Regions from separate parts of the Amycolatopsis sp. lyj-23 genome, predicted to be linked through region 2. Evidence: riboswitches for the same ligand, from Rfam matches in the RefSeq annotation. Region 2 holds a riboswitch; each other region holds the start of a gene.
What was found. Region 2 has a riboswitch for S-adenosylmethionine ahead of ACLJPY_RS25465 (aminotransferase class V-fold PLP-dependent enzyme). Riboswitches for the same ligand answer to the same signal wherever they lie in the genome.
Positions count from the first base shown of each region.

Region 1: another riboswitch for S-adenosylmethionine. It lies ahead of thrC (threonine synthase); the one in region 2 lies ahead of ACLJPY_RS25465 (aminotransferase class V-fold PLP-dependent enzyme).
Region 3: another riboswitch for S-adenosylmethionine. It lies ahead of ACLJPY_RS42640 (methionine ABC transporter ATP-binding protein); the one in region 2 lies ahead of ACLJPY_RS25465 (aminotransferase class V-fold PLP-dependent enzyme).

Region 1 is NZ_JAJPWN010000006.1:239,699-244,734, reverse strand. Features, by position in the region: gene ACLJPY_RS17010 (ComEC/Rec2 family competence protein) at 1-1,838, shown strand, start outside; gene thrC (threonine synthase) at 1,878-3,143, opposite strand; SAM riboswitch class I at 3,157-3,290, opposite strand; gene holA (DNA polymerase III subunit delta) at 3,438-4,418, shown strand; gene rpsT (30S ribosomal protein S20) at 4,846-5,036, opposite strand, start outside.
Region 2 is NZ_JAJPWN010000010.1:145,365-150,400, reverse strand. Features, by position in the region: gene lspA (signal peptidase II) at 1-309, opposite strand, end outside; gene ACLJPY_RS25470 (hypothetical protein) at 630-1,226, opposite strand; gene ACLJPY_RS25465 (aminotransferase class V-fold PLP-dependent enzyme) at 1,243-2,577, opposite strand; SAM riboswitch class IV at 2,617-2,731, opposite strand; gene ACLJPY_RS25460 (potassium/proton antiporter) at 2,810-4,288, opposite strand; gene ACLJPY_RS25455 (ArsR/SmtB family transcription factor) at 4,386-5,036, opposite strand, start outside.
Region 3 is NZ_JAJPWN010000022.1:179,839-184,874, reverse strand. Features, by position in the region: gene ACLJPY_RS42650 (transglycosylase family protein) at 1-608, shown strand, start outside; gene rsmA (16S rRNA (adenine(1518)-N(6)/adenine(1519)-N(6))-dimethyltransferase RsmA) at 733-1,569, shown strand; SAM riboswitch class I at 1,695-1,785, shown strand; gene ACLJPY_RS42640 (methionine ABC transporter ATP-binding protein) at 1,995-3,008, shown strand; gene ACLJPY_RS42635 (4-(cytidine 5'-diphospho)-2-C-methyl-D-erythritol kinase) at 3,078-4,040, shown strand; gene ACLJPY_RS42630 (ASCH domain-containing protein) at 4,037-4,444, shown strand; gene ACLJPY_RS42625 (ABC-F family ATP-binding cassette domain-containing protein) at 4,449-5,036, shown strand, end outside.

The sequences.
Region 1 (5,036 bases), on a different contig from region 2:
GCGGCTCGGACCTGACCGTGGCCGTCCTCTCGGTCCGCGGCCCGCCGGGCGCACCCGGCCCGGCGCCGTGGTGGCAACAGGCGGCGGCCGTGCTGCGCACCGGTCTGCACGACCTCTGCCAGGTCCTGCCGGAGGAGCCCGCCGGTCTACTGCCGGGGCTGGTGCTGGGCGACACGAGCGCGTTGTCGCCCCGCGTCGAGCAGGAGTTCACCGCTGCGGGCCTCACGCACCTCACCGCGGTCAGCGGCGGCAACCTCGCGGTCGTCTGCGGGGCGGTGCTGCTCCTGCTGCGCCTGCTCCGGCTCGGTCCCCGGCTGTCGGCCGCGGCCGCCGGCGCGTGCCTGGCGGGCTTCCTCGTCCTGGTCGGCCCGGAGCCCAGCGTCCTGCGGGCCGGGGTCATGGCGGCCGTGGCCCTGCTGGCCCTGGCGTTGGGACGGCGGGGTTCGGCGTTGCCCGCGCTGGCCTTCGCGGTGTGCGTGCTGGTGGTGGCGGATCCGGCGATGGCCACGGACTTCGGCTTCGCGCTGTCTGTGTGCGCCACCGGTGGGCTGGTCCTGCTCGCGCCCCGCTGGGCGAGCGCCCTGGTCCGTCGCGGCGTCCCACCGGGGTTCGCGGAAGGGCTGGCGGTCCCGCTGGCCGCCTTCCTGGTGACGGCGCCAGTGCTCGCGGGCATGGCCGGCTCGGTGAGCCTGGTTTCGGTGCTGACCAACGTCCTCGCCGCACCCGTGGTGGCGCCGGCGACCGTGCTCGGCGTGCTGGCGACGGTCACCGGCCCGTGGTGGCCGGGTGCCGGAAACGTCTTCGTGCACCTGGCCGATCCGGAAGCGCGGTGGCTGATCACCGTGGCCCGCTACGGCGCCAGGGCGCCGGGCGCGGTCATCGCGTGGCCCGGTGGCTGGGTGGGCGGTCTGCTGGCCGCCGGCGTCCTCGTGGTGCTGGCGCTCGCGGTCCGGCACCGGCGGGTGCGGGTGCTGATGGCGCTGCTCGTCGTCGGCGGGCTGCTGGTGTTCGTACCGGTCCGGGTGCTGGCGCCGGCGTGGCCGCCGCGGAACTGGGCGATGGTCGAGTGCGACGTCGGCCAAGGCGACGCGGTCGTGCTGGCGACCGCCGATCCCGGGCGGGCGGTCGTCGTGGACACCGGGCCCGAGCCGGGGCCGGTCGACGAGTGCCTGCACCGGCTGGGGGTCGACCGGATCCCGCTGCTGGTGCTGAGCCACCTGCACGCCGACCACATCGGCGGCCTCGCCTCGGTCTTCGACGGCCGTGCGGTCGGCGCGATCGCCCTCGGCCCGGGCCGGTCGCCGGCGTGGGCGTGGCGGCAGGTCGCTGCGGAAGCCGCCCGGCAGGCGGTGCCGCTGGTCGAGCTGAACCCCGGCGAGCGGCTGGACTGGCCCGGCCTGGCGCTCGACGTCCTGGGGCCGCGGTACGTCCCGGCCCGGGCGGTCGAGCAGCCGGACGGCACGACGATCAACAACAGTTCGGTGGTGCTGCGGGCGAACACCCCCGCGGGCCGGATCCTACTGACCGGCGACGTCGAACTGGCCGCGCAGTCGGACCTGCTGGCCGACATCGGAGATCTGAGAGCGGAGGTGTTGAAGGTGCCCCACCACGGCAGCCGTTACTCGCTGCCGGCGTTCCTCGCGGCGGTGGCCCCACGGGTAGCGATGGTCAGCGTGGGCGCAGGAAACAGTTACGGGCATCCAAGCAAGTCCACATTGGACACTTTGGCAGCGCTGGGTGCGCGGGTGACCCGCACCGACGTGGACGGCGACACCGCGGTGGTTGCCGGAACGGCGATAGCCCGCCGCGGCGAGCCCCGCGGGCCGCCGCGGCGCTGAGCGCCCGGGGCGGGCCGAACGCCCGCCCCGGGCGGCGGCTCAGTAGCCGAGCGCCTTGTTCACGGCCGCGGCCGAGGGCGGCAGGGTGGCCTTCGGGCCGACGTGGTTCTCGATCGCGTCGAGGGTCTTGAGGCCGTCGCCGGTGATCAGCAGCACCGTCTCGGCGTCCGGGTCCAGCTTGCCCGTCTCGACCAGCTTCTTCGCCGTGGCGACGGTGACCCCGCCCGCCGTCTCGGTGAAGATGCCCTCGGTGCGGGCCAGCAGGCGGATGCCCTCGACGACCTCTTCGTCGGAGACGTCCTCGATCGCGCCGCCGGTGCGGTTGACGATGTCGAGCACGTACGGGCCGTCGGCCGGGTTGCCGATCGCCAGCGAGCGGGCGATCGTGTCCGGCTTCACCGGCTGGACCACGTCGTGGCCCTCGCGGAACGCGGCCGACACCGGCGAGCAGCCGGTGGCCTGCGCGCCGAACACCTTGTACGGGCTGGCGTCCACCAGGCCGAGCTGGCCCAGCTCGCGGAAACCCTTGTCCACCTTGGTCAACTGCGAACCGGAGGCGATCGGGACGACGATCTGCGGCGGGATGCGCCAGCCGAGCTGCTCGGCGACCTCGAAGGCCAGCGTCTTCGAGCCCTCCGAGTAGTACGGCCGGACGTTCACGTTGACGAACGCCCACTTCGGGTGCTCGCCGGCGAGTTCGGTGGCGAGGCGGTTGACGTCGTCGTAGTTGCCGTCGATGGCGAGGAGGTCGCCGTCGTACACCGCGGTGGTGAGGATCTTGGCGCGCTCGAGGGTCTTCGGGATCAGCACGACCGACCGCCAGCCGGCGCGGGCCGCCGCGGCGGCCGTCGCGTTGGCCAGGTTGCCGGTCGACGGACACGCGAGCACCTCGAACCCGAACTCGCGGGCCGCGGCCAGCGCGACGGCGACGACGCGGTCCTTGAAAGAGTGCGTCGGGTTGCCGGTGTCGTCCTTGACCCACACGCGCTTGAGGCCGAGTTCCTTGGCGAGGCGGTCGGCGCGGACCAGCCGCGTCGCGCCCGGCTCGGTGTTCGGGATCTCTTCGACGTTGGAGGGAACGGGAAGGAGCTTCTTGTAGCGCCAGATGTTCTTGGGGCCGGCCTCGATGTCTTCGCGGCGGACGCGGCCGAAGTCGTAGGCGACCTCGAGCGGCGAGAAGTCTTCGGCGGAGACGAATTCCGGGGCGAGCGGCTGCCGGTGGCCCTCTTCCTTCGACACCAGTTCGACGGCGGGACCGAGATCCGGGGTCTTGGTGGTGGAGGTCGTGCCGAGGGTGGCGGTCATCGCGAGGTTCCTTTCCTCATCTGTCCCGCCGAAGCGGGCCGGAATTGGCACCGTGGTCGTCAGCTATCCCGCGATCGCGGGATGACAGGCTGTACGCCGGTTGCCGGGGCTTCGTCGGGCCGTTCCCTCTGCCCCTCTGGATGAGCGGTATTCGGTTGTCGGTGCGCGCACGCCGGATCTCCCGGGGCGGGCTGCCTCGGCTACACCGTACGACATCGCGCTCGCACCGTGCCACGGTGGCCGCCCGACATCACCGGAGCGGGGGCACGGAAGCGCAAGTGAGAAGATTCCCGGGTGACCGCGCAAGCCACCGCCCCGGCCCCGCTGCAGCTGGTGCTGGGGGAGGAAGAACTGCTGATCGAGCGGGCCGTCCGCGAGACGCTCGCCGCCGCCCGCGAGACGGACGCGACCGCGGAGCTCACCCGGGTCCGGGTGTCCGATCTCACAGCCCCCGAGCTGGCCGAACTCGTCAGCCCGTCGCTGTTCAGCGAAGGGCGGGTGATCGTCCTCGAGTCGGCGCAGGACATCTCGCAGGAACTCGCCGACGCCGTCACGGCGTACCTGAAGGACCCGGCGGACGGGGTCGTGCTCATCGTCGTGCACACCGGCGGCGGGCGCAGCAAGGCGGGCAAGTCGCTCCCGGCGGTGCTGAAGAAGGCCGGCGCCGAGATCACCGAGTGCCCGAAACTGACCAAGCCGGCCGAGCGCGAGCAGTTCGTGCGCCACGAGGTGCGCCGGGTGGGCGGCAAGATCGACCCGGCGGGTGTGGCCGCCCTGCTCGACGCAGTGGGCTCCGACCTGCGGGAACTGTCCTCGGCGGCCACGCAGCTGGTCGCGGACACGGGCGGGGCGGTCGACGCCGACGCGGTCCGCCGCTACCACCGCGGCCGCGCCGACGTGACGGGCTTCGCGGTCGCGGAGAAGGCGGTCGGCGGCGACCGCGCGGCGGCGCTGGAGTCATTGCGCTGGGCGATGCAGCTGGGCGTCCCGCACGTCCTGGTCGCCGACGCGCTGGCCGACGCCGTCCGCACGATCGCCCGGGTCTCCGGCGCGGGCCGCGGCAACCCGAACCAGCTGGCGGGCGAGCTCGGCATGCCGCCGTGGAAGATCCGCAAGGCGCAGGGCCAGTCCCGCGGCTGGAACCCCGACGGCCTGGCCACGGCGATGCGCGTGGTCGCGCGCCTGAACGCCGAGGTCAAGGGCGTGGCGGCGGACCCGGGCTACGCCCTGGAGCGCGCGGTCCTCGAGGTGGCGGCAGCCAAGGGCGACCGCTGACCGTCGAGGGTGTCGGCGGACCCGGGCTATGCGCGGCGCAGGCGACGCTGATCGCTCCGCGGCGCCGAGTCGGGCAGCATCGCGGCCGGGGTGTACGGCGGCAAGCGGTGCTCAAGCTGGCGGCGGCCAAGCACGACCGCTGGTCGCCACGGGCGGCGCCGAGTCGGGCAGCATCGCGGCCGGGGTGTACGGCGGCGGACCCGGGCTACGCGCGGCGCGGGCGACGCTGACCACCGCGAGCGGCGCTGAGCCGAGCAGCATCGCGCCCGGGATGTACGGCGGCAAGCGATGCTCAAGCTGGTGGCAGCCAAGGGCGACCGATGATCACCGCGAGCGGCGCCGACCCGACCACATCGGCCGCGCACTCGAGCCCCGGACACGAAGAAGGCCCCGGCCGAAGCCGGGGCCTTCCCAGAAATCAACCAGCTCAGAGCGCGTTGACGCGCTTCGCGAGCGCCGACTTCTTGTTGGCGGCCTGGTTGGCGTGGATGACGCCCTTCGAGACGGCCTTGTCCAGCTTCTGGGCGGCGTCGCGCTGCAGCTCGACGGCCTTGGCCTTGTCGCCGGCCTCGGCGGCTTCGCGGACCTTGCGGATCGCGGTCTTCACCGAGGACCGGA
Region 2 (5,036 bases):
CAGCCGCCGCGACAGCCAGATGATCGCGATGACCACGGCCAGCGCGACCAGGGCGAGCACCCACGTCATGCCGGTGGCCATCGAGAACGCGGCGCCGGGGTTGCGGATCACCTGCAAGTAGATCAGGCCGCCGAGGACCTTGACCGGCTCCTTGCCTTCCAGGTTGGCGACGACCAGGTTCTTCGTCACCAGGTCGATCGCCCAGAACACGACGGCGACCGCGAACACCCAGCCGACCCGCCGCTTCGGCAGCAGCGGCTTCGCCGGGACCTCCGGGTTTTCGGGGGCGTCGGCGGCCGGGTCGGGCACCGCGTCGGCGGGGGCGGCGGTGTCGGGTTCGGAGTGGCTGGGCTCGGTGCTCACCGGTCCATTGTCCACGGTGCAGCTCAGGCCGCGGCGGGCCCGTCCGGCCGCGGGCGCGGGAGCACGGCGAAGGCAGCCGCCCGCAGCCGCGAGCGCGCCGGGCACGGGGGGCATAAACACCGTCTTGACCAGCGCGAACACTGAGGCCGCGGGAACCAGCGGCGCAGCTTCAGCCGGTACCGGGCGGCCTCGGCGAGCACCACGCGGTGGACACATCGTCCGGGACCTGTTCGACCGTCACCATCAGCAGCGCCGCGGACTCCCGATCACGGCTGGGTCTCGGGCGGTCGGCGCAACAGGGCGGTGAACGCGGCCGCGAGCAGGAGCATCGCCGAGCCGAGCACGCCCACGACGTCGGCCGAAAGCACCACCGCGACCAGGGCGAAACCGGCCGCCGTCAGCAGGACGAACCGGCTGCGTTCGTACGCGGCGAGCAGCAGCAACCCGAGAGTGGCCAGGAGCGGGCCACGCAGGCCGTCGCCGAGCCGGAACTGCCACGAACCGACCAGGTCGAGCAGCGGGAGGGCGAGCAGCACGCCGATCGTGCCGAGGACGAACCGCCCGGTGCGGACGGGCCGCAGCGCGAACGCGTACCAGACCGCCGTGCCGAGGACGACCACGCCGAGCGCGACCAGCCACGCCGGTCCGGCGGGCAGGTCCGCGCCGCCCGAGTAGAAGTCTTCCTGGGTCAGGAACTGTGCGTAGCCGTAGGTCGGCCCGGCCGGGACCGCCGGGCGGAGGAGGAGGTTCGCGGCCTCGTCCTCGGCCCGGCTGCGGCGGGCCAGCAGCCGCGCCGCGGCCAGGCCGACTTCGGCGAAACCCAGCAACGCCAGCGGAAGCCAGATACGCGGCCCTCTCCCCATCGGCCCAGGCTAGCGCTCAGCAGAAGGGCGGCAGCTCCCGCGGGTCGCCGACCGGCGCCCAGCGGCCGTCCACTTTCGCGTACTCCCAGCGGGCTCCGCGGGCGACGATCTGCCGCAGGGCCAGGAGCACGCGGTCGACGTGCTCCTCGGTGCTGCCGAGGCCGAGGCTGACGCGGACGGCCTGCTGCCCGTCGCCGCCGGTGACGCCGATCAGCCGCTTCGCCGCGATGTGGGCGCAGAAGGCGCCGTCGCGGACGCCGATGCCGTACTCGGCCGACAGCACCGCCGCGAGCCAGCCCGGGTCGAAGCCGTCGACGACGAAGCTGAGGGTGCCCACGCGGTCGACCGGTGCGTCGAACAGCCGCAGTTCGGCGCAGCCCGGGATGCTCTCCAGCCCCTTGCGCAGCCGGGTGAGCAGGGCCTGTTCGTGCGCCACGACCGCGTCCCAGTTGCGGCTCAGCGTTTCGCACGCGACGCCGAGCGCGTACACGCCGACGGTGTTGGGCGAGCCGGCTTCGTGGCGCTCCGGCCCGGTGTTCCAGACGACGGCGTCTTCGGTGACGAGCTTGGTCGCGCCGCCCCCGGCGAGGTACGGGCGGGCCGCGCGCAGCCAGTCGGCGCGGCCGATCAGCGCACCCGCGCCGAAGGGCGCGTACAGCTTGTGGCCGGACAGGGCGACGTAGTCGACGTCCAAGTCCTTGATCGAGATCCGGCGGTGCGGGGCCAGCTGGGCGGCGTCGAGCGCGATACGAGCGCCGTGTTTCCGCGCCACGGCGGCGATTTCGGCCACCGGCAGCAGCTCACCGGTCACATTGGACGCTCCGGTGACCACGACCAGCCGCGGTCCCTGCGGGGCGTCGGCGAGGGCTTCGTCCACCGCGGCCACCGCGGCGAGGCGGGTGCGCGGGGTCGGGATCCGGCGCACGTTCGGGCCCGCCCACGGCAGCAGGGCGGCGTGGTGCTCGGTGTCGAACACGACCACGGTGGTGTGCCGGGGCAGGCTACGCGCGAGGAGGTTGAAGGAGTCGGTGGTGTTGCGGGTGAACACGACCGTGTCGGTCCGCCGCGCACCGACGAACCGGCGCAGCACGTCCCGGGTGCGCTCGTAGAGCTTGGTGGAGACCTGCGAGGCGAACCCCGCCCCGCGGTGGACGCTGGCGTACCAGGGCAGGAACTCGTCGACCTTCGCGCGGACGGCGTCGAGGCAGGGGGCGCTCGCAGCGTGGTCGAGGTTGGCGTACCCGATGTCCCCGCCGGTCACCAGCGGGACGCGCAGCGCGGCACCCGCGACGCCCGGGATTTCCTGCGGTGCAACGGTTTCGGGCTGGGTGCGGTCGATGGCGAGAGTCATCGGGAGCCTCCTCGGCGATCCGGGGGACCCCCGGCGAGGGGCCCGCGCTTGCCCGTCGCACGGCGCGACCGGCCCGGTCTTCACCCGGGGCACCCCACCGCGGTAGGAGGGTTGCCGGCCAGCAAGCCGGGGCTTCGCGCTGGCACTCATGACCTGGTTCGAAAGGTAACCGAACGCGCGCCCGGCCGCCAACCCCCGTCGCACATTCTGAGACGCCGGTCACAGAGGGTGCTCAGAGGCCGGCCTCGCCCCGCCAGCGGGCCAGGCGCCCGGCCCGGTCGACGGCGCGCAACCGGCGCTCGACGGCGTCGCGGACGGCGCTCGTCGTCACGACCAGCAACTGGTCGTTCTCCTGCAGCCGGCTGGTCTTCTGCGGCGTGAAGCCCGCGCCGGCGCGGACCACCAGGCTGATCGTCGCCCCGACCGGCAGCCGCAGCTCGGACAGGTACACGCCGTGCATCTTCGACCCCGGCTGGATCCGGACCTGCAGCAGTTCGGCGCCCAGCTCGTCCAGCGGCGCGGAGTCGACCTCGATCTCGTGCGCCTCGGACTTCTTGGCCAGGCCGAGGCGGCGCGCGAGCGGCCCGAGCGTCGCGCCCTGAACCAGCGTCAGCACGATGACCAGCACGAACACCGCGTCGACCAGCCGCTGCGCCCCCGGCAGGCCGTGCGACAGCGGGATCATCGCGAGCACGATCGGCACGGCGCCGCGCAGCCCGGCCCACGAGAGGAACGCCTGTTCCCGCCACGGCAGCCGGAACGGGAGCATGGACGCCACGACGGAGATCGGCCGCGCCAGCAGCAGCACGACGGCGCCGGCGACCAGGCCCGGCACGATGGCGTCGAGCAGGCGCCCCGGCGAGGCGAACAGCCCGAGCAGCACGAACAGCCCGATCTGCGCCAGCCAGCCCAGGCCCTCTGCGAACGAGAGCGTGTCCGACCGGTGCGGCAGCCGCGAATTGCCGAGCACCAGCGCGGCGACGTAGGTGGCGAGCAGCCCGGACGCGTGCAGCAGCTGCCCGGACGAGTACGCCACGACGCACACCGCGACCGTGGCGAGCGGGTAGAGGCCGGTCGCCGGCAGCGCGGCCCGGCGCAGCGCGAAGCCGCCGAGCCAGCCGAAGGCCAGTCCGATGGCGAGGCCCGCGGTCAGCTCGTAGAGCACCAGCAGCGGCAGCGTCCAGTCCACAGTGGTGCCTTCGGCCAGCACCACGACGGCGATGTAGGCCGGTGCGTCGTTGATGCCCGACTCGAGTTCGAGCGCGCCGGTGAGCCGTTTTCCGATCCCGGCGGTGCGCAGGACGGAGAACACCGCGGCCGCGTCGGTGGAGGCGAGCACCGCGCCCCACAGCAGCGCCAGCCGCCAGTCGAGGCCCAACAGCCAGTGCAGGGCCGCGCCGGTGACCGCGACGCTGACCACGACGGCCACTGTGGACAGTGCGATTCCGGTGCCCAGCGCGGGTTTCACCGCCGACCACCGGGTGGTCAGCCCGCCTTCGGCGAGGATCATGACGAGCGCGGCGAGCCCGAGCGACTGGGTGAGTTCGGGGCTGTCGAACCGGATGCCGAAGCCGGCTTCGCCGAGCAGCACGCCCATCGCGAGGTAGAGCAGCAGCGAGGGGAGGCCGAGCCGGATGGACACGCGCACGGCGAGCACGGAGGCGAGGAGCACGATGCCGCCGACGCCGAGCAGCACGGGGAGCTGGTCCATGCCGCCTCCCTCCCGAGTGCCGTGGGGCACTCAGAATAGTGAAGCGGCCGGGTTAACTCGTTCGTGTACCGCTGCTCGGCTCGGAAGGCCCGGTGTGTTAAGGCGCGGTGGCACCACTGAGCGCGTCGAAATCGACACCGAGGGCCGCGAACGGCTGCTCCGCGGCCGGCAAGACCTTGACCGCGCGGTGCCCGTCCGTGGCCACCCAGCCGGCGTCGACGGCCCGCTCGAGCAGCGCCGCGGGCAGCGCCCCGGCGAGGTGGTCGCGGCGCTCCGTCCAATCCAGACAGTCGCGCAGCAGCGGCCGCCGCCCGGCGGCGACCGGCACGCCGAGGTCCCCCAGCACGTCCCGGCCGCGCGGGGTCAGCGCCAGCCCGTCGGCGGTGCCGACCAGGCCGGCGGCGAGCATGCCGTCGCGGAGGGCGACGCCGAGCTCGCCGGCGAGGTGGTCGTAGCAGGTGCGCGCGAACCCGAGCCGCCGCGCGCGCAGCGACGACTTCAGGCCGGTCACCGGGCGGTGTTCGGCGTGCTGGGCCAGGTGCTCGATCAGCTCGGCGACGCGCGGGTCGGCGATCCGGACGTAACTGGCCCGCCCCTGCTTGACCCGGGCGACGAAGCCGGCACCGGCCAGCCGGGTGACGTGTTCACTGGCCGTCGAGAGGGCGATCCCGGCGGCCTTCGCGAGCTCGCCGACGGTCCAGGCCCGCCCGTCCAGCAGCACGAGGCACATGGTGGCCCGGCTCGGATC
Region 3 (5,036 bases), on a different contig from region 2:
CGAAGGAGTTCCTGGGCGAGTACAAGCTCACCCTGGGCCCGGAGGACCAGGCCGAGGGCGGTCTGGACGTCAAGCTGACCGACGGCGCCGAGGTGCACATCAGCCGCACCGGCGTCTCGACGGTCACGCAGAAGGAGAGCATCGACCCGCCCGAGCAGCGCGTCGACGACCCGGACCTGGCCAAGGGCAAGACCTCCGTCGAGGACCCCGGCACGCCCGGCGAGAAGATGGTGACCTACAAGGTCACGCAGAAGAACGGCAAAGAGGTCGGCCGGGAGAGCATCTCCGAGCAGGTCATCACCCAGCCGAAGCCGAAGATCGTCCACGTCGGCACGAAGCAGGCCCCGACCCCGGACATCGGCGACGGCTCCGCGTGGGACCGCATCGCGCAGTGCGAGTCGGGCGGCAACTGGGCCATCAACACGGGCAACGGCTACTACGGCGGCCTCCAGTTCGACAAGCAGACGTGGAACGCCTACGGCGGCGACCAGTACGCCCCGCTGCCGAACCAGGCCACGCGTGAGCAGCAGATCGCGGTCGCGGAGAAGGTCAAGGCCGGCCGCGGCGGCAGCTACAGCGCCTGGCCGGTCTGCGGCAAGAAGGCCTGAGAGCGTTTTCGAAATCGGCCCCCGTCCACCTCGGACGGGGGCCGTTTCGCATGCCGTCCGACCCGCCAGGTACGCGAACCGACCGTCCAGGTACGCGAACCGACCCCCTGGGTAAGCTCCACCGGTGGTTGAACTGCTGGGACCGGCCGAGATCCGCGGGCTGGCGGCCGAACTCGACGTCCGGCCGACCAAGAAGCTCGGGCAGAACTTCGTGCACGATCCCAACACCGTCCGCCGGATCGTCGAGCTCGCGAACGTCGCCGAAGACGACGTCGTCCTCGAGGTCGGGCCCGGGCTCGGGTCGCTGACGCTCGGGCTGCTCGCCACCGGCGCGCGGGTCGTCGCCGTCGAGATCGACCCCAAGCTCGCCGAGCGGCTGCCCGAGACCGTCGCCGAGCGCGGCCCCGAAGCCGTGGAACGGCTGACCGTCGTCGGCGCCGACGCCCTGCGCGTCACGCGTGCGGAGCTGGGCGAGCCGACCGCCCTCGTCGCCAACCTGCCCTACAACGTCGCCGTCCCGGTCGTGCTGCACCTGCTCGCCGAGGTGCCGTCCCTGAAGGCCGGGCTCGTCATGGTGCAGACCGAGGTCGCCGACCGGATGGCCGCCGGCCCCGGCAGCCGGATCTACGGCGTGCCCAGCGTCAAGCTCGCCTGGTACGGCACCGCACGCAAGGTCGCCGCCGTGCCACGCTCGGTGTTCTGGCCCGTGCCGAACGTCGATTCCGCGCTCGTCGCGTTCGAACGCGGCGACACGACGGCGTCCGCGGACCGGGACCGGCTCTTCGGTCTGGTGGACGCCGCCTTCTCACAGCGCAGGAAGACGCTCCGGGCCGCGCTCGCGGGCTGGGCGGGGTCGGCCGAGCGCGCCGGCGAACTGCTGACCGCGGCCGGGATCGACCCGAGGACCCGCGGCGAGCAGCTGGACGTGCACGACTTCGTCCGGATCGCCGCCGCGCGCTAGCCGCTCCACTGTGGAAGCGGAAAATACGCCCCCGCGGCCCCCGATCCCGCGATCCGGACACCTCCACTCGTGTGATCTGGCCCAACGGGCTTGCTTTCGCTCCTCGGGATCGGTTTTACTCAGTACGTCCATCCCGAGCGACTGAGAGACCTGGCTCGCCGAAGTCGCAGCAACCACCCTCCGCAGGGCAGGTGCTACCGCCAGGACCGATGGAGGCCGTTTTCGATGAAGAGGGTAGCTCGCCCCCTGCTCCTGACCAGGCGTCGCGTAGTCGACGAAGGCCGCCGCTCCGTGACCGCGTGTCGACGCTCCAACTGAGCTAGTCCCAGCCGGTCCACCTCTTCTTCACGCACCGTCCGAACAGGACGGAACTCGCTTGCGGCCGGGCGCTGTGCCGTGCACGCGCCCCGTTTTCTGGAGCCTTCGTGATCACCGTCGAAAACCTGTCCAAAACCTTTGCCACCAACGGAAACTCCGTCGTCGCGCTGCGGGACGTGAGCGTCGACGTCCAGGCGGGCTCGCTGTTCGGCGTGGTCGGCCCCGCCGGGTCCGGCAAGTCCGTCCTCGCCCGGTGCATCGCCCTGCAGGAGCGCCCCGACCGCGGCGTCGTCCGCCTCGACGGCCTCAACACCGGCACCCTCGACGGCCGCCGCCTCCGCGAGATCCGCCGTCAGCTCGGCATCGTCTCGACGAAGCCGGAGCTGATCGCCGAGCGCACCATCGCCGGCAACATCGCCTCCCCGCTCGAGCAGCTCGGCGTCGACGGCCCGCAGCGCCGCAGCCGGGTCGGCTCGCTGCTCGACCTCGTCGGCCTGACGCAGCGCGCCGCGCAGCGTCCCGGCGAGCTGTCCGCCGGGCAGCTCCGCCGCGTCGCGTTCGCGAAGGCCCTGGCGGCGGCGCCCGCGGTGCTGCTCGCCGACGACCCGACCGCGGGTGTCGACCCGGAGGAGGCCGGCGCGGTGCTCGCCGTCCTCGACCGGGCGCGTTCGGAGCTGGGGACCACCATCGTCGTCACGACGCCGGACGCGGGCGTGGTCCGCCGGGTCTGCGACGACGTCGCGGTGCTGGAGGACGGCACGGTCGTCGAGCGCGGCACGGTGCTCGACCTGATCTCGAACCCGGCCAGCCGCACCGCGCAGGCGCTGCTGCCGGCCATCGAGACCACCCGCGGGCAGACGGCGCGCTACGACCGCTCGGCCGACGTCGTGCTGGTCGGCTTCGCCTCGGTCGGTGCGCTGCTGCCGGAGGCCGCGGGCCGCTTCGACGTCGAGTTCGCCACCATCGGCGGCGGCCTGACCCGCATCGGCGACACCCCGGTCGGCCGCTTCCGCCTGGGTGTCCGCGGCGAGCGGGCCGACGCGGCCCTGGCGTGGGTCGCCGAGCGCGGCGGCCACGTGACGCACACCGCGCGCGGCCCGCAAGGTGTCGCGGCCGCCTGACCCGGCTCGAGAGACGCCCCGATGCGCACGTCGCATCGGGGCGTTTCCGCGGGCACGTAGGCTGGTCGGGTGCTCGCCGTAGTTCCGCCCCCAGTCACCGTCCGGGTCCCGGCCAAGGTCAACCTGCACCTGTCGGTCGGCGACCCGCGCGAAGACGGTTACCACGAGCTGGTGACCGTGTTCCAGGCGCTGTCACTGACCGACGAAGTGACCGTCGCGGTCACCGAAGAGCCCGGCATCGAGGTCTACGGCGAAGGGGAAGGCTCGGTCCCGACCGGCCCGGAGAACCTCGCCTGGCGGGCCGTCGAGGCGCTGGCCGCGCACGTCGGGCGCACCGGTGAGCCGAAGGTCCGGGTGGTGCTGCGCAAGGGCATCCCGGTCGCCGGCGGCATGGCGGGCGGCAGCGCCGACGCGGCGGCGACGCTCGTCGGGCTGGCCAGTCTCTGGAACCTCGACGTCACCCGCGACGAGCTGGCCGAGATCGCCGCCGGCCTGGGCAGCGACGTCCCGTTCGCGCTCTACGGCGGCACCGCGCTGGGCACCGGCCGCGGCGAGCAGCTGGTCCCGGTGCTGTCGCGGCACACGTTCCACTGGGTGCTGGCCTTCGACGCCGAAGGGCTGTCGACGCCGAAGGTGTTCGGCGAACTGGACCGCCTGCGCGCGGCGGGCAACCCGCCCCGGATCGGCTCGCACACGCCGGTCGTCGAGGCGCTGGCTTCGGGCGACCCGCGTCAGCTGGCCCTGCTGCTGGGCAACGACCTGCAGGCGGCGGCGGTCTCGCTGCGCCCCGGCCTGCGTCGCACGCTCCGGGCCGGGGTGAACGCGGGCGCGCTCGCGGGCACGGTGTCCGGCTCGGGTCCGACGTGCGCGTTCCTCTGCGAAGACGCGCAGTCGGCGGTGGCGGTCGCGGCCGAGCTGTCGGGCGCGGGCGTGTGCCGCACGGTCCGCGTGGCCCACGGCCCGGTCCCGGGCGCCCGCGTGGTCGGCGGCGACGACGCGAACCGGCCGACGCCGCCGCGGGTACACGCATGAAGCACGCGGAGTTCGCGTTCCCGGGCCCGCTGCGGGACAAGCTGGTCGCGGCGATCCTGGCCGGGGAGAAGACGACGACCTCGGCCCTGCTCGCGGAATACGAGCGAGCCGGCGAAGCGTTGCCTTCGGTCGGCGAGCGGGAACTGGTGCTCGACTCTTCCGGTGCCGGGGTCGCGGTCATCGAAACCGCCGAGGTGCGCGTGCTTCCGCTGTCCGAAGTGGACATCGAGCACGCAGTCGGCGAAGGCGAGGGCTTCACGAGCGTCGCCGAGTGGCGCGTCGAGCACGAGAAGTTCTGGCAGGGCGCGGAGGTGCGCGCCGCACTGGAGGACCCGGAATTCACCGTGGACGACACGACCCCGGTCGTGGCGACTCGGTTCGTCATCGTGGAAAGGAACGGCTGAGCGGATGGCCAACCTGGTCAACCTGGAGGCGGTGAGCAAGTCCTACGGGGTGAAGCCGCTGCTGGACGGCGTTTCCCTCGGCGTCGCGGCCGGGCAGCGCATCGGCGTCGTCGGCCTCAACGGCGGCGGCAAGACGACCCTGCTGGAAGTCCTTTCCGGACTGTCCGAACCGGACTCGGGGCGGGTGAGCCACGTCCGTGATCTGCGGATGGCGGTGGTCACCCAGCGCACGGAGCTGCCCGACGGCAGCACGGTCGGCGACGTCGTGCTCGAACGCTACGGCGCCGAACACGAGTGGGCCGCCGACGCCCGTGTACGGTCCATTGTGGACGGCCTGGGCATCACCGCGATCGGGCTGGACACGCCGACGGCCAACCTCTCCGGTGGCGAGCGGCGCCGGGTTTCGCTGGCCGCCGCGCTGACCGGGGAGCTCGACCTGGTCGTGCTCGACGAGCCGACCAACCACCTGGACGTCGAAGGTGTCCGCTGGCTGGCCGACCACCTGCTGGCCCGGAAGATCGCCGTCGTGGTCGTCACGCACGACCGGTGGTTCCTCGACACCGTCGCCACCCTGACGTGGGAGGTCGCGAAC